Regions from separate parts of the Bacillus sp. BSL6 genome, predicted to be linked through region 2. Evidence: predicted binding sites of a transcription regulator. Region 2 holds the regulator's gene; the other holds the start of a gene.

Region 1 (17,012 bases), on a different contig from region 2:
ATTGCGATTTCAGTTTACCATCTTGCACCCATTATCGTATTAATGATTGGTAGTATCGTATTTAAAGAGAGACTTACAATGTTTGCTGTTTTGTCCATTGTCATTTGTTTTATCGGTACAGTGTTAGTGGCTGGAGTAGATGGAAGTCTATCACTTGAAAAACTGATGTCATCTGGCATGGTATGGGCACTACTTGCGGCACTATTTTATGCTTTTACCACTTTATTAGGAAAAGGAATTCAGCATACGAGCGCATATGCGATGACATTTTTACAAACATTTTTAGGTATATTTTTATTGCTACCATTCGTAGACTTTGGCAAGTTTCAAGGGTTAACAGAGATGAATTGGATGATGATTACAGCGACAGGTCTTATACATACGGGATTTGTATATTACTTATTTTTTGACAGTTTAAGAGATTTATCGACGAGATTAATTTCTGTATTAGTGTTCTTAGATCCAGCGGTTGCAATACTATTAGATACAGTCTTTACCGGGTTTAGACCGACTAGTATGCAAATAGTAGGAATTGTTCTTATATTTGTAGGAATGGCATTTACTTTTCGAAAAACAAAGGGTGAAAAAATAGTAGTAGAAGAAAAATTATATTATTAATTGTAAATAATTAGGTCGGAATGAATTTATAATTTTCAGATTTATTGTATAATATAATTTGCAGGGAAATAAAGGAAAAGGTAGATGAGAGGGATGAAAAAGCTAGTAAAGATCGCGACATCACTAACTTTAATGGGGGGAATATTTGTAAGTGCAAATGGTGTGTCTGCAAATACAGATATTATCCAAAAATCTAGTCCTAATATTATGATAAAGTTTGATGATGTAACAACAGATCATTGGGCATATGATGAAATTACAAATTTAGTACATCATCGCATTATGTATGGCTATGGAAATGGTAAGTTTGGGACGGAAGATTATATAACACGTGAACAAGCGGCAGCAGTATTGTACCGCGCACTTCATGTAAAAAGAAGTGCGACTATTGGAAATCCATATGGAGATATTAGTGCGAAATCAACCATGTTCCCTTACGAAATTTTACGCTTAACACAGCTTGGTATTTTTAAAGGAGACGAAAATGGGAATTTCCGTCCGAAAGATACATTGACTCGTGCAGAATTAGCACAAATTTTAACGAAAGCATATGAGTTGAAAACAAAGAGTCCACATACATTTACAGATATACCAGAAAATCATTGGGCAAGGGATGCAATTAGCGCATTGCAGTCTAATAAAGTAGCGGTAGGAACAGGAGATGGCAAGTTCCAGCCTGAAATGCTCGTTACACGTGGGCAATTTGCAAAGTTTTTACAACGATCAATTGATAATTCTCCAGGGAAAATGGAATAGATAAAGAGAAAGCTCATAATTTGTGGAAGAGGTATCTTTCGCTCATTATGAGCTTTTGTTAATAGAGAGGCTACTATTGTCGTATGTTGTAGTTAAGTCGATATAATTGCATTTTTTGTCTAGAAAATGAACTCTTAAAACGTGAAGGATTTCTTTTGAAAAAAGTAGAATATTTATATTATAGAAACACCTTTACATGAATACAGGAAAGAAAATTAGTTTGCGTACAATTCGGTATAAAAATTGAAATTGAGAGCGAATTGGCTCTCCTTTAGTAGTGATTTTCACAATAATAGATTTTTTAAATGTAATATATTGCATAAATGGTGCAAAGGCAACATATGTAATATTGGAAAGGATTTCAGTCTATTATTTTCCGTTTTTTAAAATGGAGGTAAAGGGGAGAGGGCAATGAAGAAGAACATGTTACGTATAATGGCAACGGTAACTATTATGGGTGGTTTGTTTGTAAGTACGAATGTTCCAAACGTAAAAGCAGAAGAATATCCAGAAATGATTGTGTTTGATGATGTTCCAGTAAACTACTGGGCATATGACGATATAATGGATGTAGTATACAATAAAGTAATGTTAGGGTATGGAAATGGTAAGTTTGGTGTAGGTGATAATGTAACAAGAGAACAAGTAGCAGCAGTGCTGTATCGTACATTGAATTTGAAAAGGGAAGGACCTTTAAAAAATCCATACAAAGATATTTCTGAGAGAGCAACAATGTTTTTAGATGAAATTTTAGTATTAACAGAGCATGGTATTTTTAAAGGTGATGAAAAAGGAAACTTTAGGCCAACTGCACCAGTAACACGCGCAGAAATGGCACAAATTCTTACGAATGCATTTACATTTGAGGTGAAGAAGAACCATACATTTAAAGATGTACCAAATAATCATTGGGCAAAAAATGCGATTAGTGCACTACAGTCTAATCATGTCATAGTAGGAACAGGAAATGGGCAATTTGAACCGAATAAAGTTGTAACACGTGAGCAATATGCAACGTTTTTAAATAGAGCTGTTTTTTATTTTCCAGTAAAAGATGAAGATTATGAATGAAAGTTAAAGTATAAGGACATTTAAGTTATATTAATATAATATATATTAAGAAAAAAGCGCGGGAATTCCACGCTTTTTTCTTATTTAAAATTATTTGTAATTATATCGATTTTCTATTCGTAATTTAGTTTTTCGATTTTAGTGGATAAGAAGAGATTGAATAAAGTGACTTTTTATTGTTTAAATATACGTTTTAGTAACTTTATTGTTAATAAAGTGTAAATAAAAGTATATAAAATATAGTTCATAAATTAGACAAAAATTACATGGAAATTATATTGTTACGCTTCCATTAATTCTTTATATTAGAAAAAAATATGTTTTTAGGGAGAGAATACTGTGAAGAAAAAGTTTTTAAAAGTAGCAACAGCTTTAACAATTATGGGTGGAGTGGCATTTAGTGCTGAAGGGACAACAGCAAAAGCTGAATTAGCTGCAAAGCCACAACAAGCAAGTCAGGCAATCTTTAAAGATGTGCCAGCAGGACATTGGTCTTATGAAGCAATTCAAACTTTAGCAGAACAAGAAATTATGCTTGGTTATGGAAATGGTGTGTTCGGTTTTGGACATAACGTAACACGTGAACAAGTAGCCGCTTTAATTTATCGTGCGCTTGACCTTGATGAAGAATTTGGTGAAGATGAGGAATTAGAAAGCCCGTATAATGATATTGTTGATGATAACTCAACGATGTTTCCTTTCGAAGTGTTAGCAGTAACAGAATTAGGTATTTTTACAGGTGACGAGAAAGGAAACTTCAGACCAAAAGATACGTTAACACGTGCAGAAATGGCGCAAGTTCTTACGAGAGCATTTGGACTACAAGTAAAAGGATCAGCAGGATTTAAAGATGTACCAAAAGGACATTGGGCAGAAAATGCGATTAATGCAGTAGGTTCAAATGGTATTTCAATAGGAGATGGGAAGGGTAACTTCGCTCCGAACATGAAAGTAACACGTGAACAATATGCGCAGTTCTTATTTAGAGCGCTTTAATAAAAAAGGGGTCAGTGTTGTATAACACTGGCTTTTTTTTCATGTGTAATACCGGTGAAAGAATACAGTTTTACAAAAAAACAATTAAATTTTCAAAAAAAACTTCCTTTTCTGAAGATTTGTTATATAATATAAAACATAAAATCAAATCTGTTATAAAACAGTTTAAGAAGGGGATGCTAATATGTCGACGCAAACTTCACGGGTTACATTGCCCGGAGAAATGTTGCCAGCGTACAACGAAATATTGACACCTGAGGCGCTTAGTTTTTTGAAGGAACTACATGGAAATTTCAATGAGCGCCGCATAGAACTTTTACAAAAGCGTGCGGAGAAACAAAAGAGAATTGATGCAGGGGAGTTTCCGAAGTTTTTAGAAGAAACGAAGCACATACGTGAAGCGGATTGGACAATTGCTAAATTGCCAAAAGATTTAGAGGATCGCCGCGTAGAGATTACTGGCCCAGTAGATAGAAAGATGGTTATTAACGCTTTAAATTCAGGAGCACATCTTTTTATGGCGGATTTTGAAGATTCGAATTCACCAACTTGGGAAAATGCGATTGAAGGTCAAATAAACTTACGAGATGCAGTGAAGGGAACGATTTCACATAAAAATGAAAACGGAAAAGAATATCGTTTAAATAGTAAAACAGCAGTATTAATTGTGCGTCCAAGAGGATGGCATTTAGAAGAAAAACATATGCAAGTTGACGGAAAGAATATGTCTGGTAGCTTAGTAGATTTTGGACTTTATTTTTTCCATAATGCGAAAGCTCTTTTAGCAAAAGGAAGCGGTCCATACTTTTACTTACCGAAAATGGAAAGTTATTTAGAAGCAAGGTTATGGAATGATGTTTTCGTATTTGCTCAAAAATATATCGGTATTCCAAACGGAACGATCAAAGCTACAGTGTTACTGGAAACGATACATGCTTCGTTTGAAATGGATGAAATTTTGTATGAGCTTAAAGATCATTCTGCTGGATTAAATTGCGGAAGATGGGATTATATTTTTAGTTTTCTAAAGGGTTTCCGTAATCATAATGAATTTTTACTTCCAGATAGAGCGCAAGTCACGATGACGACGCCGTTTATGCGCGCGTATTCTTTGAAAGTCATTCAAACGTGTCACCGTCGTAATGCACCAGCTATTGGAGGAATGGCAGCACAAATTCCAATTAAAAACAACCCAAAAGCGAATGAAGCAGCTTTTGAAAAAGTACGTGCGGATAAGGAGCGCGAAGCTTTAGACGGTCATGACGGGACTTGGGTTGCCCACCCGGGACTTGTACCAGTCGCAATGGAAGTATTTAATCACATTATGAAAACGCCAAATCAAATTTTTAGAAAACGTGAAGAAATACATGTTACAGAAAAGGATTTATTAGAAGTACCAGTGGGAACGATTACAGAAGAGGGTCTTCGTCTGAATATTAGCGTAGGTATTCAATATATCGCATCTTGGTTAAGCGGACGGGGAGCAGCACCAATTTATAACTTAATGGAAGATGCGGCAACAGCGGAAATTTCTAGGGCACAAGTATGGCAATGGATTCGCCATGAAGGTGGAAAATTAAATGATGGCCGTAATATTACACTTGAATTAATGGAAGAGCTAAAAGAAGAAGAGTTAGCAAAAATAGAAAGAGAGATTGGTAAAGAAGCCTTTAAGAAAGGGAGATTCCAAGAGGCGACAACGTTATTTACAAATCTCGTTCGGAATGATGAATTCGTACCATTTTTAACATTACCGGGTTATGAAATTTTATAAAAAGTGAAAAGGGGATGGAACAAATGAAAAATGAAAGAATCGAGAAATTACAAGAGAGCTGGGAACTAGATACGCGCTGGAAAGGGATCACACGTCCATATTCGGCAGAAGATGTAATTCGCCTGCGCGGGTCAATTGATATTGAACATACGTTAGCGCGCCGCGGTGCTGAAAAGCTTTGGGCATCGCTTCATACGGAAGATTACATTCATGCACTTGGCGCATTAACAGGAAACCAAGCGATGCAGCAAGTAAAAGCTGGGTTAAAAGCAATTTATTTAAGTGGATGGCAAGTAGCAGCAGATGCAAACCTTTCTGGACATATGTATCCAGACCAAAGTTTATATCCAGCAAATAGCGTACCTGCTGTAGTAAAACGAATTAATCAAACGCTTCAACGTGCGGATCAAATTCAGCATATGGAAGGAAGCGGTGATACAGATTATTTCGTACCAATTGTAGCAGATGCAGAAGCTGGATTTGGCGGACAATTAAACGTATTTGAGCTGATGAAAGGTATGATTGAAGCAGGCGCATCTGGTGTACACTTTGAAGATCAATTATCTTCAGAGAAGAAATGCGGTCATTTAGGTGGAAAAGTATTACTACCAACGCAAACAGCGGTACGTAATTTAATTTCGGCACGCCTTGCGGCAGACGTAATGGGAGTGCCGACAATTATTGTTGCAAGAACAGATGCGGATGCAGCAGATTTAATTACGAGCGATATCGATCCGGTTGATAAGGCGTTTATTACAGGAGAAAGAACACCAGAAGGATTTTACCGTACGAAAGCAGGTCTTGATCAAGCGATTGCACGTGGTTTAGCATACGCTCCTTATGCAGACCTCGTTTGGTGTGAAACATCTGAACCAAATTTAGAAGATGCAAAACGATTTGCGGACGCAATTCATAAAGAGCATCCAGGGAAATTGCTTGCATACAATTGTTCACCTTCATTTAACTGGAAACAAAAACTAGATGAGAAAACAATTGCGAGCTTCCAAAAAGAAATCGCATCTTACGGTTATAAGTTCCAGTTCGTAACACTTGCTGGATTCCACTCATTAAACTACGGCATGTTCGAATTAGCACGCGGCTATAAAGAGCGCGGCATGGCAGCGTACTCTGAACTACAACAAGCAGAATTCGCAGCAGAAAAACACGGCTACTCTGCAACTCGCCATCAACGAGAAGTAGGAACAGGTTACTTTGATGAAGTAGCACAAGTGATTACAGGTGGTACTTCATCAACGACAGCATTAAAAGGATCTACGGAAGAGGCGCAGTTTACGAAATAAAAGGAAGGGGCACCTGTTTAAATGGTGCCCCTTGTTATTTTCTAAACCATTCAAGTGTGAATGAAGTTATATAAACGATTTTTTTCGATATATCTATTATAACTTAAAATTTATCAACGATTCGACAAAGGATATCGACTTACCGACAAAAAAAGACAATATGATCAAATCCACTCAGCTCCATGATCACGAATAAATTTCATATCTTTTTCATAATGCTCTAAATGTCCTTCATCAATCATTCTTTGGAAATTTATGTCGCCTTCGTTTGCTTTTCTTTTCATATATGTACATAATGCTTCTAGACGTAGTAGTACCATACCTAAGTAATCTTCATCCATACTTTTACCGTAGGACTGGACGAATAATTTTATTCTTTCTTTCATACGGTCAGCATGTTGTGCCGATTCATAATGAATTGTCTCGCCTGATTCCGTATAATACACTCTACTTAAAGGCACACAAGTATACAGTGTATAAGCGATATCCCAACTTCTTGGTCCAGGGGCAGCAACATCGAAATCAATAATTCCTACTGGCTTCTCGTTATTAAATATAATGTTATATATAGCAAAATCATTGTGGCATAAAACCTCAATATTATTTGGGGTATGGTCCATAGGTTTCCAATCATCTAATAACGGAAAGTCACTTACAGCATCATGATAAAGGCGAAGCATCTTTGCTATTTCTTTTAACACATCATTAGATTGCATATATTCTTTTAAAGGATAATTCCCAGCCTCTCCTTCAATAAAAGATAAAATCTCTCTATTTTTCTCATCTATACCTAAAAACTTTGGTGCGTAATGAAAACCTTTGTTTTCTAAATGCTGTAATAACTTATGAATTTGTGCGCTGTCTGGCTTCAATTCTCGCCGAACAGTATTTTTAGAACGATATACGTTTGAGACGTTTCCCCCTGTAAGCTTTTCTTCGTTTGTGTAGTTTGACATTTCATCCCCTCCAGTAAGTACTGTCAGATTACATTTTAACACGTAGAAAAAGGAATAAAGTGGCATTCGAAAGATTTGTTTATTTTTATTCAAATAAGATATTGATAATTGCATACGTGATTTAATTTGTCAGTTATTTTCAAAAAAGATTGTACATTTTATTTTAATGTGCTATGATAATATCAGTTGAATAGTTAAATTAAGCAATCCATATATTATCAAGTGCTGAAAACGAACGAGAAAAAGTATGTGAGAACTAGTTTATGTTTCGTATTTGATAATGTGTGGATTCTTTTTTTAGATAGGAAAACTAAAAATTTTAAAAAATGTATTTTCTTAGGAGGAAATAATTATGGCAGTAACAGGACAAGTAAAATGGTTTAACAACGAAAAAGGCTTCGGTTTCATCGAAGTTCCAGGCGAAAACGACGTATTCGTACACTTCTCTGCAATCGAAACTGAAGGTTTCAAATCTCTAGAAGAAGGTCAAAAAGTTAGCTTCGAAATCGAAGAAGGTAACCGTGGACCTCAAGCTAAAAACGTAATCAAACTATAATTTTATAGTTTATTATGGAAAAAAGGATGGCTGCTGCCATCCTTTTTTTGTTGTGGGGAAAGTCTTTCCATCTTAAAATTCGGCGGGAGATCAACTGTCTGTTAACGCCCAATTGTTGAGGTCTGATTAAAGTTTCACTTTATTTGTTGTTCCGTCTACATCTGAAATGGGTAAATCTGCGCCATATAGGCTTTGAGTAACATCTTTTTTGTTAGCGTTGTTGTTAGAATTTTGTTCGTCTTGAGATGATGTTTCTAACATTTGTTCTTGCTCCTTACTAGGGGTATTCAGAGCATCTGATGGGACGCTATTAATCTGTTGGCTTAATAGACTTTTTTTCTCCATATTATACAGCTCCTTTTTGGAATTAGATAAAAAACGAATGTAATCATAAATAATCACTTACATATTTTGTGTTTTGAAGTGGAATTATATACAAAACTTATATTGCAGATTTAACGAGTTAAAAAGTTGCTAGTGATTTATAAAGGTGAAGTTCTTAATAAAAATGGGTAACACGTACAAGTACTTTTTAACGTAGTGGATAATTTTTTATATGTAATAATATTAGAAAATAAAGGGGATACAGGGACACTCGGAAGAAAATATGAATATGAAGAAGAGTAAAAGGCTTTCCAAAATAGAAAGCCTTTTACTCTTCTTTTTCAACTTTTTTCTTCGCGCTTTTCTTACATTCAGAGCATTTCGATTTACGAAAAGGCTTTGCAAAAAATAATAGAATGAAAAATAAAGCGAATATAATGCTAGCTGAGTTGTTCACGATCACAATGCTGCTATGTTTCATGTGAATCGTTGGTTGCATTTCTTTTTCTTTCATAGTGGACCTCCATATATTGGATTTTTATTTTAATTATAGCAAAGTTAATTGTCTTAATGATGCGAAATGAGGAAGTAGTTGTAAATATTTATAGGTAGTATAAATAGATTTTGTATAGGTTTATTATTATAAAAATAATATATTTTTATTTTATAATTTAAAAGGTATTTGACAAATAATAAAGTATTGTAAAAAAGCGGAATCTGTAAGCCATTTCCTTTTCATAGATGCTAAAATTATACATGCAGCTGCTAATATAAATAGAAAAAAGGAGATAGTGGAATATGGAAAGTAAAGTAGAACGCTACGTCGAAAACTATGTTGTAAATAAAAATACAATGGCCTTACTTCCTGTAATTCTCAGTGAAAAGAAAATTGTTACGCGAGTTGTTGAAGTGCAAGACTCTTTTTTCGTATTTCAAAAACCTCTAGATATTATAGAAAGAAGTTGTCGCAAGCATGGTTCTAGTTTCTTAGGCAGAAAAGAAGGAACGAAAGAGTTAACTCACATTACACATAAAGCACCAATTGCAATTAGTCCGACCGATCAACTTTATTTTTTCCCTACCTATTCGTATTCTAGAAAAGAGTGCGCGTGGTTATCTCATTTTTATATTGAAAGCAATAAAGAATTAAAAGATGGAAACCTTATTATCCGATTTATAAATGGCTTTGCTGTGAAGTTAGAGATATCGAAAACTAGTTTTGAAAATCAACAAAATCGTACTGCGAAATTGCGAACGGAGTATGAAGATCGTAGGAAAAAACAAGGGAATCCTTGCTTTAAAGAGGTTGATCAAAGGGATGAATCAACATTAAGACCAGCTTATGAGAGAGTGTATGTTGTTAGAGAAGAGGATGTATGAGAGGAAAAGGATGAGGTGACTCATCCTTTTTGATTTCATTATATATACAGTTTACGTTGTAAGATTTATAAACAAAATGAGAGAATGTACAAACTTTTGTTCTCGAAGGGTTCAAGATAATATATAATTACAATATAATGGGAAAATTATACATATTCACTATAGTTTGAACATACAGTATATTTTTTCGTCCTGTATAAAAAGGAGATGGTATGTTGAAAAGGAACCTGTTATTTTGGGCGCAATATATTCTTGCTTTGCCTATATTTTTTCTTACATTTGTGTTTACTAGTTTCACTGGTAGTCAGTTGATGATAGTCGCTGATAAACGATATTTTGTTTTCACACCTCAAAATACGACAGATTATAGTCAAATTAGTGAAATTGATAAATTGCTATTTGCTTTTTCAATTCAACCGTTTGTCACTATAGTATGTTTTCTGTCAATCGTGTATGTACTGACACTTATTGTCTTTCAAATTATTGAATGTAAGAAGAAAAGAAAGATATTACATAGCCTGCAATATATGATTCTTATACCAATTTTTCTTTATTTGTGGTTAGGAACGATGGAATTTTCCGCAGTTAATTTAACGTGGATAGATAACTGGAAAGATTATCTTATCTTCACTCCTGCAACTATAACGAATGAAGAAGATATATATATGATTGATAAATTTTTATACAAATTTCGAATGGTACCTATTCGGAGTACATTATTAATACTATCTTTCTTACATATGTTAATACTTATCGTGATTGACAGTGTACGCTTGCTAAAAAAATTGCTTGTAAGAACTAGCCATTAGAGGATTGTTTGAAGGTAAAATAATCATCCGTCGTTACCTATATGAAAAAGACTAATTATTACTTTTTGCATATTCTTCTTTCTCATAAAATGTAACCATTAAGCTATAATCGGCGCATGTTATTTAAAATAACTTCACGTCCTGTCGAATATTGATAGATTATCATAGCATAATAATGAAGGAATTCTCATGAAAGATATGGAAACTTAATAATTACATCTCCATATGTCGTATCTACCATTTCCTCTTTCATATAGGCAATGATACAGTAGAGGTAGTACTTAGAGTAAAGGGGTAAAGTGTAGAATGGATTTTCAGACAATCAAAGAGTATTTTTCACCAGAAAATATGGATCATATTGTTGAAAGCTATAAAGCGTTCGGACCACTTCTTGGTATTGGGTTACCGATGATAGAGGCGCTAATTCCAGCATTGCCACTTATCGTATTTGTACTGGCGAATGCTGTTGCATTTGGATTTTGGCTCGGTTTTCTTTATTCTTGGCTTGGATCAGTAATGGGTGCCTTACTTGTTTTTTTCATAATCCGCCATTTTGGCCGAAGTCGTTTCTTTTCTTTTGTGAATAAGCATGAGAAAGTACGAAAGGCAATGGGATGGATTGAAAGGAAAGGGTTCGCACCGATTTTCGTCATATTTTGTTTTCCGTTTACACCATCTGCGCTTATAAATGTTGTTGCTGGTCTATCTCGCATTAGTGTAAAACAGTTTGGCCTTGCGCTCGCGTTCGGAAAGCTTGTGATGATTTTTATTTTAACGTATATCGGTCATGATTTAATGTCATTTATTCATAATCCGGTGAAATCAGTCATTGTAGCAATTGGTATTTTTATTTTATGGTATGTCGGTAAGAAAATCGAAGTAAAGTTAGAACTACATTAAGAATAGTCTTCTTTGTAAAGGAAAGCTTCATTATTAATGGATAAGGGGAGAAGCGGATGAAGAAAACTTTGAAAAAAGAAGGCATAGAGTGGATACGAACAATTTTAATTGGTGTATTATTAGCTGTATTTTTTCGAACGTTTTTCTTTTCAACGTACGTTGTAGAGGGGAAATCAATGATGCCGACATTGCAAGATGGCAATATGCTCGTTGTAAATAAGGTGAGTTATCAAGTGGGGGACTTGAATAGGTTTGATGTTGTTGTATTTCATGCGAACAAAAAAGAGGACTACGTAAAACGAATTATCGGTTTACCTGGGGATCATATTGAATATAAGCATGATAAACTATATATAAACGGACAATTCGTGGATGAACCTTATCTAGAGAAATATAAGAAAGAGATAAATGGACGACAACTAACAGGTGACTTTACGCTAGAAGAGTTAACGAAGGAAAAAACGGTGCCACCTGGATATATTTTTGTAGTAGGTGATAACCGCCTCGGGAGCTGGGATAGTAGACATTTTGGTTTTGTAAAAGCTGATACAGTTGTCGGTAAAGTTGATTTACGATATTGGCCAATTCAAGAGGTGCAAACGAATTTTTCAAAAGGTTGATATAATAGGTAGAAGTATAGAAAAAGACAAACTACTCCGTTTGTCTTTTTTCGTGTCCTATAATACAATTATAGTAGCAAACTAACGTTCGTTATGTAAGTGAAAGGTGGGGTTACATGTCACTTCGATTTGTGATTGGTAGAGCGGGAAGTGGAAAAAGTACACTTTGTTTACACGAAGTGCAAGAAGAGTTAAAGCAGCGTCCAAGAGGGGAAACAATATTATATCTTGTGCCAGAACAGATGACATTCCAAACGCAGCAGGCGTTAATTGGTAGTGAGGATGTTAGAGGTTCTATTCGGGCACAAGTTTTTAGTTTTTCACGATTAGCGTGGAAAGTATTGCAAGAAGTTGGCGGAGCGAGTCGTCTTCACATTGATGAAGCGGGCGTACATATGTTACTTCGTAAAATTGTAGAGTCTCGTAAAGATGGATTATCGGTATTCCAAAAAGCAGCGGAGCAAAATGGTTTCTTTGAACATCTTGGCAGTATGATTGCGGAGTTTAAACGATATAACGTGACGCCATCAAACGTATATGAAATGTGGCAACAATTAGATGCACATAGTAGCAGTGCTGAACAAAAGCTATTAGCGAATAAAGTGTATGACTTACAGTTATTATATGATGATTTTGAACGTGCTTTAATCGGAAAGTACTTAGATTCAGAAGACTATCTGCAATTGCTAGTGGAAAAGCTTCCGCAGTCTGAATATGTAAAGGGAGCTGAAATTTATATAGATGGTTTCCATTCGTTTTCACCGCAAGAACTAGAAATTGTAAGACAGCTTATGATTTGCGGTGCGAGAGTGACAATTACATTAACGATAGATGAAAAAACGTTAGCGCAGCCAGTAAATGAACTAGATTTATTTTATGAAACGACGTTAACGTATGAAAAAATAAAACAAGTAGCGCGTGAAGAGAAAATAGAAATTGAAAAAACGATTCCGCTTATGGAACAACCGCGTTTTCATTCTCCAGCATTAGCGCATTTAGAAGCTCATTATGAAGCGCGTCCGAATGAGAAATTTAACGGGGAAGCAAGTGTAACGATTCATACAGCCGCGAATTTACGAGCTGAAGTAGAAGGCGTTGCTCGTGAAATTCGTAGACTTGTAGCAGATGAAGACTATCGTTACCGAGATATTGCAGTTCTTCTTCGTAACGGAGAAAGTTATTACGATGTAATGCGGACTCTATTTACAGATTATAATATCCCGCACTTTATCGATGAAAAACGCCCGATGTCACATCATCCGTTAGTAGAATGCATTCGTTCTGCACTCGAGATTATTAGCGGGAATTGGCGTTATGATGCAGTATTTCGCTGCGTGAAAACAGAACTTTTATATCCATTAGACGTAAGAAAAGAAACGATGCGCGAAGAGATGGATGAGTTTGAAAACTACTGTTTAGCGTACGGTGTACAAGGGAAAAGATGGACTTCTGAAGATCCGTGGATGTATCGCCGCTATCGTTCTCTTGACGATACGGACGGGATGATTACAGACAGTGAACGTGAAATGGAAGAGAAAATAAATCGATTGCGTGATGTTGTAAGAACGCCTGTTATTCGTATGCAAAAAAGACTGAAGCGCGCGGGAACAGTTATGCAAATGTGCGAAGCTGTTTACTTATTTTTAGAAGAGCTTGACGTTCCGAAAAAATTAGAAGCATTACGTATTCGTGCAGAAGAGAGCGGAGATTTCTTATTTGCGACAGATCATGAACAAGTATGGGAAGAAGTAATGAGTCTTCTTGATACGTTCGTTGAGATGCTTGGCGAAGAAAAAATGTCACTTTCTATGTTCACAGACGTTATGTCGACAGGTCTTGAGGCGCTTCAATTCGCAAACATTCCGCCGTCATTAGACCAAGTGTTAATTGCGAATATTGATCGTTCTAGATTATCAAATGTGAAAGCAACATTCGTCATTGGAGTGAATGAAGGTGTGATTCCAGCAGCACCGATGGATGAAGGTATGCTTTCTGATGAAGAAAGAGATGTTCTTAGCGCTGCAGGTATTGAACTCGCACCAACGACGAGACAAACTTTATTAGAAGAACAGTTCGTTATGTACCAAATGGTAACGAGAGCAACTGAGAAATTATACATTTCATGCCCGCTTGCAGATGAGGAAGGAAAGACGTTACTTGCTTCTAGCTTTATTAAGAAAATAAAAAGAATGTTCCCTGATGTGAAAGATACATTTATTACGAACGACGTAAATGATTTATCACGTTCGGAACAAATTTCATATGTAGCAACACCAGAAGTAACGTTGTCATATGTTATGCAGCAACTTCAAACGTGGAAGCGATATGGATTTGAAGGCAACTTAGACTTTTGGTGGGATGTATATAATTTCTACGTTACTTCAGATGAATGGAAGCAAAAAAGTAGCCGCGTATTATCAAGCTTATTCTACCGAAATCGTGCGCAAAAGCTAAGTACAGCTGTAAGTAGAGATTTATACGGAGATAAAATAAAAGGAAGCGTTTCTCGTATGGAATTATTTAACCGTTGTGCGTACGCTCATTTTGCGCAGCACGGTTTATCGTTAAGAGAGCGTGATATTTTCAAACTTGATGCGCCAGATATCGGAGAGCTCTTCCATGCAGCGCTGAAGAGAATTGCAGATAGGCTATTACATGAAAACCGTACTTGGGCGGATTTATCAATAAAAGAGTGTGAGCATCTTTCTGCTGTAGTAATAGAAGAGATTGCACCGTTATTACAAAGACAAATTTTATTAAGTTCAAACCGTCACTTCTATTTAAAACAAAAACTACAACAAATCATTTTCCGTACGTCAATCATTCTTCGTGAACATGCGAAGTCTAGCGGTTTCGTACCAGTTGATCTAGAAGTGCCATTTGGTATGGGCGGTACAGGATCACTTCCGCCAATGGAATTCTCCTTACCTAATGGTGTGAAGATGGAAGTAGTTGGCCGTATTGACCGTGTTGATAAGGCAGAAGATGAAAAGGGAACATTCCTACGTATTATTGACTATAAATCAAGCTCAAAAGCGTTAGACTTAACGGAAGTGTATTACGGATTAGCACTTCAAATGTTAACGTATTTAGATGTTGTTACTTCAAATGCGCATACGTGGATGAAAAAAGGCGGCACGGCATCACCAGCTGGTGTATTGTATTTCCACATTCATAACCCAATTGTGGAGGTAAAAGGTGACGCATCTGAAGCAGAAATTGAAAAGGAAATTTTAAAGAAATTCAAAATGAAAGGTCTCGTACTAGGAGATGCTGACGTTGTTCGTTTAATGGATAACAAACTTTCAACAGGAAGCTCTGATATTATTTCTGCTGGTCTGAAAAAAGACGGTAGTTTTAGTGCGCGTTCAAGTATTGCCAGTGAACAAGAGTTTAACGTCCTGCAAAAATACGTACACCATACGTTTGAAAATATCGGGAAAGACATTACAGAAGGCGTTATTGATATTGCTCCTTACAAAAAGGGGAATAAAGCGGCATGTACGTTCTGTAACTTCAAATCTGTTTGTCAGTTTGATGAATCACTTGAAGATAACCAATTCCGTACGCTAAAAGATATGAAAGATAGCGAAGCGATGGAGAAAATTAGAGAGGAGGTTGGCGGAGAATGATAGAAAATTGGCCTAAAAAACCAGAAGGTAGTCAGTGGACAGATGACCAGTGGAAAGCGGTTGTAGCGAACGGACGTGATATTTTAGTCGCGGCAGCAGCAGGATCAGGGAAAACAGCAGTATTAGTTGAACGTATTATTAAAAAGATTATTAATGAAGAAAACCCAGTTGATGTCGACCGCCTGCTCGTTGTAACATTTACGAATGCAGCGGCGCAAGAGATGAAAAACAGAATTGGGGAAGCGTTAGAAAAAGTATTAATTGATGAGCCGGGCTCTCAGCACATTAGAAAGCAGCTGAGCTTATTAAATAAAGCTTCTATTTCAACGATCCATTCATTTTGTTTACAAGTCATTAGAGGATATTATTACATGCTTGATGTTGATCCTCGTTTCCGCATTGCGAATCAAACCGAAAATGAATTGTTAAAAGAAGAAGTGCTAGATGACATATTAGAAGAAGAGTATGGGATAGAAGATAATACAATATTCTTTGAACTCGTTGATCGTTATACGAGTGACCGTAGTGACGATGATTTACAACGTATGATTTTAGCGCTTCATACAGAATCAAGAGCGCATCCAAATCCGGAAAAATGGCTTGATAAATTAGTAGAAGCATATGATGTGGAAGGAAAGACAATTGAAGATTTAGTGTACGCTTCCTACTTATTAGAAGATGTGAAATTTCAACTTGAAACAGCAGAACAGCATATTCGTAAAGCGACAGAGCTCGCAATGCTTCCTGACGGTCCAGCGCCTCGCGTTGAAACGCTGCAAGCGGATTTAGTTTTACTTGGAACGTTATCATCAGCTGCTCGTGAGTCATGGACAAGCGTGTATGAAGCGATGCAAAACGTATCGTGGCAAACGTTAAAGCGCATTAAGAAAAGTGATTACAGCGAGGATGTTGTAAAACAAGTAGACTCTCTTCGTAATAAAGCGAAAGATGAAGTGAAAAAATTACAAGAAGAGCTATTTAGCCGTAAGCCTGAAAGTTTCTTACGAGATTTTCAAGATATGCATCCTGTATTAGAAAAGCTTGTTCAGCTCGTAAAAGTATTTACAGAACGTTTCCAAACGATGAAGCGAGATAAAGGAATGGTCGATTTCACAGATTTAGAGCATTTCTGTTTACAAATTTTAAGTGAACAAAGTGAAAATGGTGAAATGAAGCCATCAGCAGTAGCGCTTCAATATCGTAATAAATTTGCTGAAGTATTAGTCGATGAATATCAAGATACGAACTTCGTACAAGAATCAATTATTAAATTCGTAACGAAAGATTCTGAGAGTGAAGGAAACTTATTCATGGTTGGT
Region 2 (17,012 bases):
GCCTTCAGGATCTAATATGTTAGAAGAAGATCAACAAAGGGTAATTCAAGGTATTTTAAAAGCTGTAGAATGGAAGAAGTAAAAGAAAAGTGAGTGAAAGTGGAATTAGATGTGTATACGTACCACAAATTGTTCTTTATAATGAATTTTTTTAGGCGATCAGTTTTAAAATCCATAAAAAAGAGAGGATTATGGATGTTGAATATCTATGTATTAGTCTAAAAGTAAAGTAAGGCATGTAATTGAGAAAATAAATAATTTCGTTCTTAAAAAAGAATGAAAAAGAGGGAGGGTTAACGAATTTAATATGTAAATAGTATTTGTAGTAATTTTCTATATATTAGGAGGGGAAAATGAGCGCTATAACTGGCATTATTCACTTTAATAATGAACCTATATCAATTGAACATGGCACACGATTAATGAGTGACTTACGAAAGTACCCTGCTGACGATATTCAAATATGGCACAAAGAAAATATTTTTTTTGGGTGTCACGCACAGTGGATTACACCAGAGTCAGTTGGTGAACAACTACCCTTTTATAATTATGAAAAGCAATTGACAATTACAGCGGATGCTATTATTGATAATCGTGATGAGTTATTTGAAAAATTACAAGTGGATTATTCAGATCGGAAAAATATGGCAGATAGTGAGTTAATTTTACTCTCTTATCAGAAATGGGGAGAAGAGGCTCCAAAATATTTGGTAGGCGATTTTGCCTTTATGATTTGGGATGAAAAAAAACAAATGCTTTTTGGGGCCAGAGATTTTTCGGGAAACCGGACGCTTTATTTTTATCGTGGTGAGGAAAAATTTGCTTTTTGTACTATTATAAAGCCATTATTTACTCTACCATACGTTGAAAAACAATTGAATGAGCAGTGGTTTGCTGAATTTTTAGCTATACCTGTGAATTTCGAATCGGTAGATCCTTCTTCAACAGTATATAAAACTATTGAGCAAATCCCACCTTCCCATTCTGTAATTGTGAAAAATGGGAAAGTGCAGTTAGCGAGATACAATACACCAATTACTGGAGAAAGGCTTCAGCTCAAATCAAATGAAGAGTATGAAGAAGCGTTTTTAGAAGTGTATCAAAATGCTATAAGATCACGTTTACGTACTCATCATCAAGTAGGGGCCCATTTGAGTGGAGGACTTGATTCGGGTTCTGTAGTTAGCTTTGCTGCACGAGATTTAAGTGCAACAAATAAACGACTACATACATATAGTTATGTGCCAGTAAAAGGCTTTGTAGATTGGACGCATAGAAGTAGAATGGCTGATGAACGACCTTTTATTCAATCAACTGTACAGCATGTAGGGAATATTAAGGAGCATTATTTGGATTTTTCAGGAAGAAGTCCTCTATCAGAAATAGATGAGTGGCTTGAAATTCTAGAGATGCCATATAAATTCTTCGAGAACACTTTTTGGCTTAGGGGAATTTATGAGAAGGCCCGGTTACAAGGGATTGGGGTACTTTTAAACGGACAGAGAGGAAACTGGACGGTGTCATGGGGCCCGGCTTTGGATTATCAAGCTATGCTTTTGAAAAAGATGAAATTGCGGCGCTTTTTGCACGAGTTATATTCGTATAGTAAAAATATTGGTGTAAAGAAATCGCGAGTATTTTCAGTGGTGAGAAAAAAGACATTTCCATTTTTGAATCGAATGTCTTTATCAAAAAATCAAATTATGTTTCCTAAAATAATAAATCCAGAATTTGCAAATAGAATGAATGTATTTGAGAAACTTCTAGAACATGATGTTGATATAACAGGAACCTCTATAACAGATGTATATGAAATAAAAAAAAGGCAATTTGAACAGTTATATTATTGGAGCATAACTGGTACATACGGATCTAAATTATCTTTGCGCTATTCTTTATGGGATCGAGATCCAACGAATGATTTACGGGTTGTTCAATTTTGTTTAGCTGTTCCAGAGGAACAATACGTTCAAAATGGTGTGGATCGGGCACTAATTCGAAGAGCAACCAAAAATTATTTGCCTGATAAGATAAGGTTAAATCAACTTACTCGAGGTGTTCAAGGTTCTGATGGTGTTTATCGTATGACGCATCAATGGAGTGGATTTATTGAAGAGCTTGAGCAGCTTAGTAAGGATCCTATAATTTCAGAATTCTTGGATATAGAGGTTATTAGAACTGCGATTTCTAAGATTAAAGAAGAACCCCATCCAGAATATGCATTTGATTTGGATTTTCGAATTTTAATGCGTAGTTTAATAGTATATCGATTTATGAAGAAAATTATTTGAAGGGAGGTGACATCATGAAAAAAGATTGGACCACTCCTACACTGGAAGTACTTGATATTAATATGACAATGGCTGGACCGGGACTTAAAACACCGGATGCTGTTCAACCAGATATTGATGAAGTAGTGCACTATAGTTAATTTATCGAGTAGCAATTAGATCTCATGTTTCCTATCCCCCTTATACACTAGAAGTATAAGGGGGATTTGTAAAACAACGTTGATAATTATTTGGAGTGAGAGAGTTGATTAAAACTACAAAAACAAATATGTATAAAGTTTTTGGGCTAAGAGTGTTGAGTGAAATTCAATTGCCAGAATTACCTAGAATTAATGAACAAGAAGAAACGAGGGAAGTAATAATACGAACTGCTGATTTATTTCAGAAATGGAGTGAATTTACTAACACAGAACAAAATTTTGTAGTTGATAAAAACGTAGTTATGATTCGTATTCCTGATACAGCTATATTTTCTATACAAGAAGGAAAGCAAATCATTGTTTCGCCTATGGGGAACACTTGTGAAGATAAGATACGACTTTATATACTTGGAATTTGTATGGGAGCCTTATTAATGCAGAGAGGAATATTGCCTTTGCACGGGAGTGCAATAAATATTGATGGAAAAGTGTATGCTATTTTAGGTAATTCAGGAGCTGGGAAATCAACCCTAGCAGCAGCTTTTTTAAGTAAAGGATATACACTTTTGAGTGATGATGTAATTGCTGTGACAGTTTCAGCAGATAAGACTCCAATTGTGATTCCATCTTATCCGCAACAAAAATTGTGGGCGGAAAGTTTGAATGCTTTTGGAATGGGAACGGCAAGTTATAATCCATTGTTTGAGCGAGAAACAAAGTATGCTGTGCCTGTACAATCTCATTTTTTCTCTGAACCATTACCTCTTGCTGGTGTTATTGAGTTAACGAAAACAGAGGATGAGAATGTTGAATTAATTCGAATGGAAGGACTTGAACGGCTGCGTACATTGTTTTTTCACACGTTTCGTAAGTTTTTAGTTACGCAATTAAAATTGACAGAGTGGCATTTCACTACTTCTACAAGTGTGATAAACAAGGTAGATATGTTTCATTTGAAACGTCCAAATAATAGGTTTACAGCACATGAGCTCGTATCAATTATATTAAAAACTATACATGGAGGAGTAATAGATGATGTATACAGAGAGAATTTCTCTAAAGTGTCAGATTGTCCAAAGTGAAGAGAATATTGTGAGTGATATGGATGGGGAAAAAGTAATGTTAAATGTTCGGAAAGGGAAATATTATAATTTGGGAGAAACAGGGGGGGAAATTTGGGACCTAATAAAAACTCCAATTATAGTTACCGAACTTGTCAGTACATTGTTGTCAAAGTACAACATTGAACGGAGCGATTGCGAAGAACAAGTTCTTTCCTTTTTAGAGTGTTTATTTCAAGAAGATTTAATTCAAATAAAAGGTCAATCTAATAGATAGATTTGTAATGTTAAGAAAACTGTTAGGAAGGGATTAATGAATATTGTGAAAAGGTTAAGGGTATTTTTATCGCTGAACATGGAAACAAAGCTTTTATTTTTAGAGGCTTTTATTTTTTTAGGGTGGGCGCGTGTACTAAAAAGTATTACCTTTTCCAAAGTTGCACCTTCTTTAGGGGATTACATGAACGAAACATCAGTTGCTCAAATTCAGCCACACGGGGATACACTAAAAAAGGTGTCTGAAGCTATTTCTATTATGAGCCGTTATACTTTTTGGGAAAGTCAGTGCCTTGTTAAAGCTATAGCTGGGATGAAAATGCTCGAAAAACGTCACATTGAGAGTACTCTTTATTTAGGAACTGCTAAGGATAATCATGGGGAATTAATTGCGCATGCATGGTTACGGAGTGGTTCTTTTTATGTTACTGGATCAGAAGGAATGGAGAAATTTACTGTCGTTGGATCATTTGCAAAGAGGCTAAGTGAGGACACTATTAAAGGAGAATAAAATGGAGAAAGATTTTGGTCTGAATGTAGAGTTCATGTCTAAGGAATTGAAACTTCTTTTTGCAATTTTGAAGTTACAAGATGATGAAACAGTGCAAACGTACAGTAATGAATGGTTTTCGGATATTGATTGGGAGGTATTTCTTGAGCAAGCTGTGCATCATCGCGTTTATCCGGTGATATATCAAAAATTTAAACAGGTGGATGAGGAGCTAATTCCTTCACATATTGTACAAACTTTGAATAGGAAATATAAAAAAAATACATTTCACATGCTTTATTTAAGTGCTGAAATGGAACGAATAAATAAACTATGTAATGAAAATGGGATTCGTATGATTTTTCTAAAAGGACCAGTACTATCTCAGGACTTATATGGGGATATTTCTTTACGAACATCCTGTGATTTGGACGTTCTAATTCCGATGCAAAATTTAGAAAAAGTAGAAATCCTACTTTTAGAGCAGGGGTACGTAAAAGATGATTATATTCAAACGATATTAAATGATTGGAAATGGAGGCATCATCATATAACATTTTTTCATCCAACAAAGCAGATTAAGCTTGAGATTCATTGGAGGTTAAATCCCGGACCGGGTAAGGAACCTGGGTTTGAAGAACTTTGGAAGCGAAAGAGAAAAAGTACCCTTACGAGTAATTCTGTATATATGTTAGGGGAGGAAGATTTATTTTTGTTTCTTGTATCTCATGGTGCTAGACATGGTTGGTCCAGATTACGCTGGTTAGTGGATATAAAAAAAATTGTCGATCAAGATCTTAATTGGAGTGAGATTCATAAGTTAATGAGAAAATATCAAATGCTTCATTTAGGAGGACAAGCATTAATTTTAGCAGCTCAATTGCTAGGTATACGACTAGATGAAAGGATGATGGAATTAGTAGCGAAAAAACATTCAAAGCAGTTAGCTCAAGAGGCGCTGTTTTATTTCAAGCAAATGATAAATTTGCATACCGAACCTGTCCCAGAAGAAGTATTTATCTATCATAGTCGACACTTATTTTCATTAATGTCTAATCAGCAAAAGATTTTATATATTATGAGCCAATTATATCCTTATCCCATTGATGCAAAAACATTACCGTTACCTAAATTTCTTCATTTTTTATATTTTCCTTTACGCCCGTTTTTATGTCTTTGGAGGAAAACAAAGAAGCTTGCTTTGTTATAGGGGGAACATCGATGAATCATATTATATATTTTATGAAGAAATTATATTCTTCAGCGGGAAAAATAATGTATGTGAATTTATTTGGTATGGTTTTAATCAGTTTACTTGAAGGGATAGGTATTATTTTATTAATTCCTATGATAAGTATGACTGGAATAATTAATTTAGGCGAGGAGACTACTTTTATTGTACCTGTCTCTAGATTTTTGCAGGATTTTCCTAAAACAACAAGTTTAGCTTTTATTTTAGGTATATATATACTAATAGTGTTAGGTCAAAATTTACTACAAAGAAATATAGCGCTAAGGGATGCGAGAACGCAACAAGCTTTTGTACGAGAATTAAGAATAGAAACATATAGTATGATTTTAAAAGCAAAGTGGAGTTTTTTTTTAGAGAAAAGGAAAACAAACCTAATAAATATATTAACTACAGAATTAGCTCGTGTAAGTTATGGGGTTAATTTAATTTTACAATTGTTAGCTGCTATTCTGTTTACATTTATACAGGTGGGGATTGCATTTTTATTATCTCCTCAAATAACTATATTTGTTTTGGTCTTTGGTTTATTATTCTTGGTAGCTTCTCGTGTTTTTATAAAAAAAGCACGAATACTAGGCGGTAAGACCTCAGAATTGGCAAAAGATTATCTTTCTGGTATAACAGATCATTTTAATGGAATTAAAGAGATAAAGAGTAATACTTTGGAATCATCACGTTTAGATTGGTTACAATCTATAACAGAAAAGATGAGTAATGAGCAAATGGAGTATATGAGAATAAGATCGAACTCTCAATTGTTTTATAAAGTTTCAATGGCTATATTAATTGCATTTTTTTTATTATTATCAGTAAGTATGTTTCAAGCGCAATCCACTCAACTACTATTAATCATTCTCATTTTTTCTAGACTGTGGCCAAGATTTATGACGATTCAGTCAAATTTAGAACAACTGGCTGCAAGTATTCCTGCTTTTAAGTCATTATGGGAGCTGCAAGAGGAATATAAGGAAGTGTTTGAAATGCAGGATATACATCAGCAAAAGCATATAAAGCCGATTTGTATTGAACAAGGTATTGAGTGTAAGGATGTTCACTTTCGTTATAATAAGCAAGAATCTTTATACGCACTTCAAAATATTAATGTACAAATTCCAATAAATAGTATGACGGCCATTGTGGGACATTCTGGTGCAGGAAAAAGTACATTAATTGATGTATTAATGGGATTAATCCAGCCAGAAAAAGGTCAAGTATTAATAGATGGTACTCCACTTATAACTGATAATATATTGTCATTAAGACGGGCTATTAGTTATGTACCACAAGATCCTTTCTTATTTAATGCGAGCATAAGGGATAATTTATTGATGATTGAACCGAATGCAAGTGAGGAAGAAATTTGGGATGCATTAAGTTTTGCGGCCGCCGCTGAATTTGTACAAACACTTCCAAAGGGGCTTGATACATTGATTGGAGATCGTGGTGTGAGGCTTTCAGGTGGTGAACGTCAGCGACTTGTATTAGCTCGAGCTATTTTAAGAAAGCCATCGATTTTAGTATTAGATGAAGCTACAAGTGCATTAGATGCTGAAAATGAAGTAAAAATCCAATCAGCAATAGAAAGATTGAAAGGAACAATGACTATTGTTGTGATTGCGCATCGTTTATCAACTATACGCAATGCAGATCAAGTCATTGTCTTAGGAAAAGGTGAAATTGTCCAAAAAGGTGAATTTAATCAATTGGCTAAAGAGAGAAAAGGTGTATTCCGAAGTTTATTAGGGGCACAAATGGAAGTTGGTTCTTAGAGGAGAAAGAGTGAATGAAGTTTTGTATGCAAGCGGTTCGAATCGAATAAAAGCCCGAATAATGGTCAGTTATAATAGGACATTATTAGGGCTTTTATTTGTGCGTTTTTTAAATTTAGGTAGTAAATACAAATGAGTACCTTGCAATAAACAATATCGAGTGGTATATTATGGATATGCCAGGTACCGTGTATTGAACAGTACTGGAATGAGAAAGGGGGATTGCACTTGAACGTTCAGTTTAAAAAAGGTGTGTTAGAACTGTGTGTATTGGCACTTGTGAAACGTAAAGATTGTTACGGTTATGAACTTGTTCAGCAAATCTCAAATAAATTTTTAATATCGGAAGGGTCAGTATACCCTTTATTACGTCGTTTAACGAAAGAAGGATATTTTCAAACGTATTTAAAAGAATCTACGGAGGGACCGCCTCGTAAATATTATCAACTAACTGAGCAAGGGGAAACGCAACTGAATTTGTTAGTAACAGAGTGGCGTGATTTTGCGAAAGGTGTACAAGAAATTATTGAAGGGGTGGAATGGGATGAGTAAAGAACAGTTTCTTAAGGAATTATCAAGTCATCTTAGAAAGTTACCGGACGAAGAGAGGAAAGATATTTTATTTGATTATGAAGAGCATTTTCAGTTTGGGATAGAAGAGGGGAAAACTGAATCGGAAATAATAAAGGGTCTTGGCTCTCCGAAAGTAATTGCAAAAGAATTACTTGCGATGTATCGATTTGATGAAATGAAAAAAGATCCGTCAACTTCAAATGTGACAAGAGCTGTTATGGCAGCGATTGGACTTAGTTTGTTTAATTTCATTATTGTATTAGGCCCGTTAGTTGCAATTATCGCTTTTATATTCTCTTTTTGGGTCGGTGGGATTGCTAGTGTAGTGACACCATTTTTCGTAATTGGAAAAGTATTTATGGGTACATTTATATGGTTAGATGTATTCGTAAGTATAACATTTGTTGGGATAGGTTTGTTGTTATGTATTATCGCTTATTATAGTACGAAGTGGTTTAAAAGGTTATGTGTACGTTATGTCATATGGAACTTCAAAATGATAAAAGGAGAGTAGATGATGAAAAAAATATTGTTAGTAGCGATCGCTTGTATCATTATTGGAGTAATAGGAATTTCACAAACATATGAAAAAGCAGTGCAAACTGCAGAAAAAGGAAACAAAGAAGATATAATTAAAAACGAAACACTAAAAAATATAGAAGTTAAGTTAGATGTCGGGGATATTGTTGTCCAAAAATCTCCTGACGCTTCTTTTTATGTAAAGCAATCAGGAGATGCGCGTAAACAAGAGATTCGTATTACTGAAGATAGTGACACATTAAAAATCATTGGAGAAAGAGAAAAAGGTGCTTCATTTGATTTTTCTTTTTACGATTTTAGGTTTCAAACGTCTACATTGACTCTCCTTGTGCCTGAACGCTCTTACCAAGATGTAAAAGTAAATTCATCTGCTGGACAAATTGAAATAAGTGATGTGAAAAGTGACCGTGTAAGTGCTAGAACACTTACTGGAGAAGTGGATTTGAAACATGTAACGGCTAAGAATGTGGAGGGATCTACAAAAGCTGGTGAAGTAAACTTTAAAAAAGTAATAGGGAAAGTGACTGCAAAAACGACCAGTGGGGAAATAAATATTCTAGATCATGATTCTAAGTACAATCTAGAAGCAAGTTCAACTGCGGGAGATATAAATATTACTTTATCGGAAAAACCAAAAGATGCGGTAATTACTGGGCAAAGTGCTGCCGGGGATGTAACAATTTTTAATGAAGAAAATAAAGACGTAACGATTGGTAATGGGAGTAAAAAGATTAGCGGTAAAACAGCTGCGGGCGATGTGACGATTGAAACGCGTTCGTAAGAAATAGAATGTGTGAAAATCTATCAAAATACAAAAAAAGAAGATAATTACCTTATATAAATAAGGTAATTATCTTCTTTTATATTCTTAATGTAAATCACGATATACGCCAATTACTTTACCGATAACTGACACTTGCTTTAAAATGATAGGTTCTAATGAAGAGTTTTCCGGTTGTAGACGGAAATGGTCTTTTTCTTTATAGAAACGTTTAACAGTTGCTTCATTATCTTCTGTTAAAGCGACTACAATTTCACCATTATATGCAGACTGTTGTTGGCGAACAACAACTAAATCTCCATCGAAAATACCAGCTTCAATCATACTATCTCCAGAAATACGTAACATAAACACTTGATCTGCTCCTGCGACAATGCTAGCTGGAAGAGGGAAGTGTTCCTCAACGCTTTCGACTGCTGTAATTGGTAATCCAGCAGTAACTTTCCCGACAATTGGAACTTGAATAACAGATTGTGTTTCTGTATCCATTCGGTCTTCACCTAAAATTTCAATTGCGCGTGGTTTTGTTGGATCGCGTCGAATGTATCCTTTTTCTTCTAATCTTGATAAATGTCCGTGCACTGTAGAACTAGAAGCGAGGCCGACTGCTTGACCAATTTCACGTACGGAAGGTGGATATCCTTTTTCTTGTACTTTTAGCTTAATAAAGTCGAGAATGTCTTGCTGGCGTTTCGTTAACTTTTCCATGTTTTCTAACACCTCGTTTTCTTTCATTTTTCTTATTAATAAGTATAACATGTGAAAAAACATTCTACAAACATAAGTTCGAACAAAAGGCGAATTTATGTTACACTAAAGGGAAATTATAGTGAGAAAGAGGGGTTCATAATGAATGCAATTATTTATGCGCGTGTGAGTACAACAAAAGAAGCGCAAGAAACATCATTATTACGTCAAAAAGATGAATTATTGCATTTAGCGGAGCGCTATCAAATGAATGTTACTAAGGTGATTGAAGAGCAGGCTAGTGGCTATACAATTGAACGTGATGGTATATTAGAAGTGCTAGATACAATTCGAGACGAACAAATTGATGTGCTACTTATACAAGATGAAACGCGCCTTGGTAGGGGGAATGCAAAGATTGCGTTAATGCACTGTTTACATAAAGAAGGAATAAAAGTATATACGCATACACATAATGGTGAATTGCAATTGTCGGATTCTGATTCAATGGTATTAGATATTATTGGTATTGTTGAAGAGTATCAAAGAAAGATTCATAATTTAAAAATTAAACGTGGTATGCAACGAGCAGTAGAAAAAGGCTATCGTCCAGAAAATAATTTAAAGAATCGTCATTTAAGTGTAGGACGAGAGAAGAAAGAAGTGCCAATTGAGGAAATTGTACGTTTGCGTAAGAGTGAACTTACTTTCGAAGAAATTGCAGCAACACTACGTGGCTTTGGTCATAATGTTTCAAAAGCGACGGTACATCGTAGATATGTAGAGTATACAAAGCAATTGCTTGATAAAGAAGAGTAACTATTGTATGATAATAATCAGTTTTGAGTAGAAGGGGGATTCGAGATGCTTAGTCACGAACTCGTTGAACGCATTAACTTCTTAGCGAAAAAAGCAAAAGCTGAAGGTTTAACTGAAGAAGAACAACGTGAGCGTCAATCGCTACGTGAACAATATTTAAAAGGATTTCGTCAAAATATGTTAAACGAACTAAAAGGAATTAAAGTCGTTAACGAACAAGGTACTGATGTTACACCGGCGAAATTAAAAGCTTTAAAAAAGCAAGATAATGCAAAATTAAACTAAAAGATGGGCGAAGCCCATCTTTTTTTATTTATTTAATAACTTTCCAGTTGTTATTGACTGTTGCTTCTATCTTTTTATGCTTCAATATATAGTTAGCGATAAGTTCAGACATATTTGTTGGTATATCTTTTATTACGGGCTTATTTTGAAACATAAAGAAGTTCCCTCCGCCGCTCGCGCGATAATTATTCATAACGACGTCATATTCTTCACTCATATTAAGAGGAGTGCCTTTATGCTGTAAAGATTCTACTCTGTCGCCAATTGGTTTGGAAATGTTTAATACGTACGAAATTCCTTCCCACATATCGTAATTATAGTGTTGCGGTTTTGGTTCTATGTAGCTAGGGTTTACGATGATGGTTCCATCTTCTTTTAATGTGAAATAAGAAGCAGAGAGTTCGAGAGCATCTTTTATATCTGCTCCAGTTATTCTAATTACTTTTAATGTATTTGGATAAATATAATTAGAAACGATGTCACGCATTGTTACATATTTCGGGAAACCTGGAGATGTATTATGGAATAAGCTTGTACAAGAAATAGAAACATTAGCTATATCCATCTGTATTTTGTTTATGAATTCAATAAAAGGATGGTCTTGCAAACGAGTTTGCATAGCATCTGAAATTTGCATGTCACCGTGGATGGTTCCAATAGGTTGATCAAGCCATTTTTGTGTTTTCTCTTCATAATCGGCTACCAAGTAAAGAACATCTGGATCTGCCTCGATTTCTTGCACAGTTAATAGTTCTGAATAACTCTCTTTTTTTACCCACTCTTGTTTTATTTTTTCAAATGTTACAGTTACTTTTCCAACTGAATGTCCATTACATCCAGTCTGTAAAATTGTTACATCAGTACCCACTGTTTGAGCCATTTCTCGGTGCTGATGGCCTGTTAATAAAATATCTATGCCCTCAATTTCATGACACATAGCATACCCTTGGTTTTCGCCTGTTAAAACTTCAGTCGGTTCTCCAGTTTGTAAATCGCGTTCAAATCCCCCATGATACGCTACGACTAGTAAATCTGGTTTCTCATGTTCGTGAATGTAAGAAACCCAATTTTTTGTTGTTTCTAACGCATCTTCAAATTGCAAGTCTTTAATGTGATGGGGTTGTTCCCAATTTGGAATATAATGCGTTGTCACCCCTAAAATAGCAATTTTTATATTTGCTTCAATATGTTTTATTATATATGGTTTCCCGAAATAAGGTTTTTTACTGCTTTTGTCTAAAATATTTGCTGATAAATATGGGAAGTTTGCAGTAGAAATAGCATTGTTTAATACATCCATTCCATAATTAAATTCATGATTCCCAATCACTGCAGCGTCATAACGTAAATAGTTTGCTATTAATGACATTGGGTTTTTCTTATCTTTTTCATATGTAGCGTAATGGTAAGTAAATGGTGTTCCTTGTATGAAGTCACCGTTATCAATTAAAAGAACGTTTTTATTTTGGGACCGTTCTTTTTTTATAAGAGTAGAAATCTTAGCTAAACCAATTTCTGCTGGAGAGTTATCTTGGTAGTGAATTGGATAAACAGTACCATGTATATCACTTGTTAATAGGATGTTTAAAGTTACAATTTGATTTTGATTCAATATCATTCACCTTTTCTATTATTATCTACTGATTAAGCATATCAAATATATGGAGAGAATTTTAATGTGAGTGTATAGAATGTGTAAAGATTCTGTAAATAATCAATTATTTGTAAAAATGTGTGATATATTTCTTCATGTTTATGAAAGGTTATTTTATAACAATGAAAAATGGAGGCATTAACATGTTGAAAAAAGTTTTTGCAATGAGCACAACAGTTGTATTAGCAGCGGGTTTGTTAAGTGGCTGTGGAACGAAGGAATCAAGCGCAAGTAAAAATGAAGATACGAAAAAAGGGTATGTACCGAAGACTTTAAATGTTCAATTTGTTCCTTCTCAAAATGCAGATACGTTAGAGGCGAAGGCAAAACCACTTGAGAAGCTATTAAGTGATAAGTTAAATATTCCAGTAAAAGTTAGTATTTCAACGAATTATAATACAATTGTAGAAGCGATGGCATCTAAGCAAGTAGATGTAGGATTTTTACCCCCAACAGCGTATGTGTTAGCACATGAGAAAAAGGCAGCAAACGTAATTTTACAAGCGCAACGTTTTGGCGTAGATGATGAAACGGGAGCTCCTACAAAGGACTTAGTAGACTTTTATAAATCTGAGTTTGTTGTTAAGAAAGATTCAAATATTAATAGTGTAAAAGATTTAAAAGGTAAAAAAATTGGCTATCAAGATGTAACGTCATCAGCGGGATATGTGTGGCCTGCGGCTGTACTATTAAAAGAGGGCATTGATCCGTTAAAAGATGTGAAACCTGTTACATTAAAAGGTCACGATCAGTCGCTTATTGCTCTTTTAAATGGTGACGTAGATGCAGCTGTTGTATTCCAAGATGCTCGTAATATTGTAAAAAAAGATTATCCGAATATATTCGATCAAACGAAAATAGTGAAATTTACGGAGAAAATTCCAAACGATACGATTTCGGTACGTTCTGATTTAGATGAAGAGTGGAGCAAGAAATTACAGGATGCTTTCATTGAAATTGGAAAGAATGAGGAAGGTCACAAAATCATTAAAGAAGTATATTCACATGAAGGATATGTTAAATCTGATGATAGTAAATTTGATATCGTTCGTGAATATGGAAAGAAAGTAAAAACGCAATAATACATATGGAAATGGCAACTAGCTGGAAAGGTATGTTTTCAGTTAGTTTGCCGTTTTGAATACATAGAAGGTAGGTAAGATGTGTGATAGAGTTTCGAAATGTTTCCAAAGTGTATCCAAATGGTACAAAAGGATTGAATAATATAAACTTGAAAATTCAAAAAGGTGAGTTTGTTGTAATGGTAGGGCTTTCCGGAGCTGGAAAGTCTACACTTCTAAGATCGGTAAATCGTCTTCATGAGATTACAGAAGGAGAAATCATGATTGAAGGTGAGTCTATTACGGCTGCGAAAGGAAAAGGATTACGCCGCATGCGCCGGGATATTGGTATGATTTTTCAAAGTTTTAACCTTGTAAAGCGATCAACAGTATTAAAGAACGTATTAGCTGGCCGTGTTGGGTATCATTCGACGTTGCGTACAACGTTAGGCCTATTTCCGAAAGAAGATTTGGAGCTTGCTTTTCAATCGTTAAAAAGAGTAAATATTTTAGAAAAAGCATATGCGCGTGCTGATGAATTATCAGGAGGACAACAGCAACGTGTATCGATTGCTAGAGCGTTGGCGCAAGAAGCAAAAATCATATTGGCAGATGAACCTGTTGCATCGTTAGATCCGCTAACAACAAAGCAAGTATTAGATGATTTGAAGAAAATTAATGAAGATTTTGGAATTACAACAATTGTAAACTTACATTCTATTGATTTAGCTAGGCAATATGCGACGCGCATTATTGGATTACATGCAGGAGAAATTGTTTTTGATGGCTTAGTAGAAGAGGCAACGGATGAAAAGTTTGCTGAAATTTATGGTGACGTAGTACAGAAAAGTGAATTGTTAGAGGTGGCAGTTAAATGAATGACGTGACGATATATTCGAAATCGATACCGAAGCCACCGAGTAAGTTGAAACATATGTTAACGGCTGTTCTAGTCATTTTACTGTTGTGGGGAAGTAGTGTACAGGTCGATGCATCATTGTCAAAACTAGTAGTTGGTTTTCCTAATATGATGGATTTGTTAAAAGAGATGGTGCCGCCAGATTGGAGTTATTTTCAAGTTATTACAACAGCGATGTTAGATACAATACGTATGGCGATTATTGGGACGACTTTAGGTGCGATTTTAGCTATTCCACTGGCACTATTTGCGGCAAGTAATGTATTTACTAGTACATTTTTATACAGTCCAGCTCGAATGATATTAAATTTTATCCGAACGATACCAGATTTATTATTAGCGGCAATTTTCGTAGCGATTTTTGGAATCGGGCCACTTCCAGGTATTCTGGCTCTTACTTTTTTCTCGATTGGGCTCGTGGCGAAATTGTTGTATGAGTCAATTGAATCAATTGATCCAGGTCCGTTAGAGGCGATGACAGCAGTAGGAGCAAATAAAGTGCAATGGATTGTTTATGGAGTAATTCCGCAAGTGAAAGCGCATTTTGTCTCTTATGTTCTGTATACATTTGAGGTGAACGTACGTGCAGCAGCTGTTTTAGGTTTAGTAGGAGCAGGTGGTATTGGATTATACTATGATCGTACACTTGGATTTTTACAATATCAGCAAACTGCATCTATTATTATCTATACCCTTGTTGTTGTATTGTTAATTGATTATGTAAGTACATTGTTGCGGGAGAAATTATAATGAGTAAAACGACGATAATCGTACCAAAAACGAAGAAACCGAGTGTGTATCGCTTGTTTATTTTTATAGCACTTACATTTGTTTACGTATGGGCTTTTTCAGGAGTACCGCTAGAAGGAATTAAGGATACGGCAGGAGAAATTACAAAAGCAATTATGACAGGTGTATTGAATCCAGATTGGGCGTATGTATCTTTGCCAGATGGTGAAGATTTATTACATGGTTTAATTGATACGTTGGCAATTGCGATATTGGGTACATTTATTTCTGCCTTTTTATCTGTTCCATTTGCTTTTTGGGCGGCGACGAATATGAGCAGTGGAAAACTAACTTCAGGAACTGGGAAATTTGTACTTAGTTTTGTTCGTACATTTCCTGAATTAGTTATGGCCCTTTTATTTATAAAGGCTGTTGGACCAGGCTCTTTTGCCGGCGTTCTAGCTTTAGGATTACACTCTATTGGAATGTTAGGGAAATTATATTCAGAAGGAATTGAAAATATAGATAAGGGGCCGACAGAGGCGTTAATAGCTACAGGCGCAAACCGGTTCCAAATACTTTGGTATGCAGTATTGCCACAAGTATTACCAGATTTTCTATCGTATACATTATACAGGTTCGAAATTAATGTACGATCCGCTGCCATTTTAGGTGTTATTGGAGCAGGTGGTATTGGTACGCCCCTAATTTTTGCGCTGAGTTCACGTAATTGGTCTCGCGTGGGAATTATTTTATTGGGCATCATTTTAATGGTCATTATCATTGATTTTATTTCAAGTTCGATTCGGAAACGGATTGTTTAACTGATTTGAAAAGCATCGAAGTTAGATGCTTTTTTGTGTTTTGTAAAATGTATTGAAAAAAGTAAGTATAGAAGAATTTTGTATATCTGTATAAATATACAGATAATTCCCTTTCTTTTCAAAATAAAAATAATAAAAATAATAAAAAAGTATGTCATATTGAATACCCATACATTCCCGAAAACATTGATTTTTTTATAAAAAATCAAAAAAACATCAACATATTTGTCGATACATGTTGTATAATCTTGCGTGGGAAGCTATCATATAAATGTATAAAACGTTTACTAATATAAGCGAAGGGAAGAATAGCATGTCACATTCAATCGAACAACTTTCTATCAACACGATTCGCACATTATCCATCGATGCGATTGAAAAAGCAAACTCTGGTCACCCAGGAATGCCAATGGGTGCAGCACCAATGGCTTATACATTATGGACTCAATTTATGAAACACAATCCAAATAACCCAACGTGGTTTAACCGTGATCGTTTCGTATTATCTGCAGGTCATGGTTCAATGTTATTATACAGCCTACTTCACCTATCTGGTTATGATGTAACAATGGATGACTTAAAGAACTTCCGTCAATGGGGAAGCAAAACTCCAGGACATCCTGAGTACGGTCATACAGCTGGTGTAGATGCAACGACTGGTCCACTTGGACAAGGTATTGCAACTGCTGTAGGTATGGCAATGGCAGAAAGACATTTAGCTGCTAAATATAACCGTGATGCGTATAATGTAGTAGATCATTATACATACGCTATTTGTGGTGATGGAGATTTAATGGAAGGCGTTTCTGCTGAAGCATCTTCATTAGCTGCTCATTTACAATTAGGTCGTCTTGTTGTGCT

What was found. Region 2 encodes LexA, which represses DNA repair genes until DNA is damaged. Its sites were predicted from a motif close to CGAACATATGTTCG; they were not measured.
Region 1: the regulator LexA is predicted to act here: its motif matches at 12,139-12,152, upstream of addB (helicase-exonuclease AddAB subunit AddB).

Annotation. Positions count from the first base shown of each region.
Region 1 covers NZ_JAVGCW010000002.1:560,549-577,560, reverse strand. The annotation lists gene RCJ96_RS09190 (DMT family transporter) at 1-618, shown strand, start outside; gene RCJ96_RS09185 (S-layer homology domain-containing protein) at 703-1,374, shown strand; gene RCJ96_RS09180 (S-layer homology domain-containing protein) at 1,786-2,445, shown strand; gene RCJ96_RS09175 (S-layer homology domain-containing protein) at 2,785-3,441, shown strand; gene aceB (malate synthase A) at 3,626-5,215, shown strand; gene aceA (isocitrate lyase) at 5,239-6,516, shown strand; gene RCJ96_RS09160 (phosphotransferase) at 6,681-7,472, opposite strand; gene cspA (RNA chaperone/antiterminator CspA) at 7,825-8,028, shown strand; gene RCJ96_RS09150 (hypothetical protein) at 8,155-8,373, opposite strand; gene RCJ96_RS09145 (hypothetical protein) at 8,681-8,866, opposite strand; gene RCJ96_RS09140 (competence protein ComK) at 9,151-9,732, shown strand; gene RCJ96_RS09135 (DUF4306 domain-containing protein) at 9,945-10,541, shown strand; gene RCJ96_RS09130 (TVP38/TMEM64 family protein) at 10,848-11,441, shown strand; gene lepB (signal peptidase I) at 11,498-12,061, shown strand; gene addB (helicase-exonuclease AddAB subunit AddB) at 12,178-15,693, shown strand; gene addA (helicase-exonuclease AddAB subunit AddA) at 15,690-17,012, shown strand, end outside.
Region 2 covers NZ_JAVGCW010000010.1:23,547-40,558, forward strand. The annotation lists gene RCJ96_RS24030 (aminotransferase class I/II-fold pyridoxal phosphate-dependent enzyme) at 1-82, shown strand, start outside; gene RCJ96_RS24035 (lasso peptide isopeptide bond-forming cyclase) at 354-2,291, shown strand; gene RCJ96_RS24040 (paeninodin family lasso peptide) at 2,306-2,431, shown strand; gene RCJ96_RS24045 (aldolase) at 2,536-3,513, shown strand; gene RCJ96_RS24050 (lasso peptide biosynthesis PqqD family chaperone) at 3,464-3,769, shown strand; gene RCJ96_RS24055 (lasso peptide biosynthesis B2 protein) at 3,806-4,279, shown strand; gene RCJ96_RS24060 (nucleotidyltransferase domain-containing protein) at 4,281-5,468, shown strand; gene RCJ96_RS24065 (ABC transporter ATP-binding protein) at 5,480-7,279, shown strand; gene RCJ96_RS24070 (PadR family transcriptional regulator) at 7,508-7,831, shown strand; gene RCJ96_RS24075 (DUF1700 domain-containing protein) at 7,824-8,366, shown strand; gene RCJ96_RS24080 (DUF4097 family beta strand repeat-containing protein) at 8,367-9,173, shown strand; gene lexA (transcriptional repressor LexA) at 9,261-9,881, opposite strand; gene RCJ96_RS24090 (YneB family resolvase-like protein) at 10,023-10,679, shown strand; gene RCJ96_RS24095 (DUF896 domain-containing protein) at 10,725-10,964, shown strand; gene RCJ96_RS24100 (bifunctional metallophosphatase/5'-nucleotidase) at 10,993-12,576, opposite strand; gene RCJ96_RS24105 (phosphate/phosphite/phosphonate ABC transporter substrate-binding protein) at 12,762-13,700, shown strand; gene phnC (phosphonate ABC transporter ATP-binding protein) at 13,784-14,557, shown strand; gene phnE (phosphonate ABC transporter, permease protein PhnE) at 14,554-15,348, shown strand; gene phnE (phosphonate ABC transporter, permease protein PhnE) at 15,348-16,151, shown strand; gene tkt (transketolase) at 16,465-17,012, shown strand, end outside.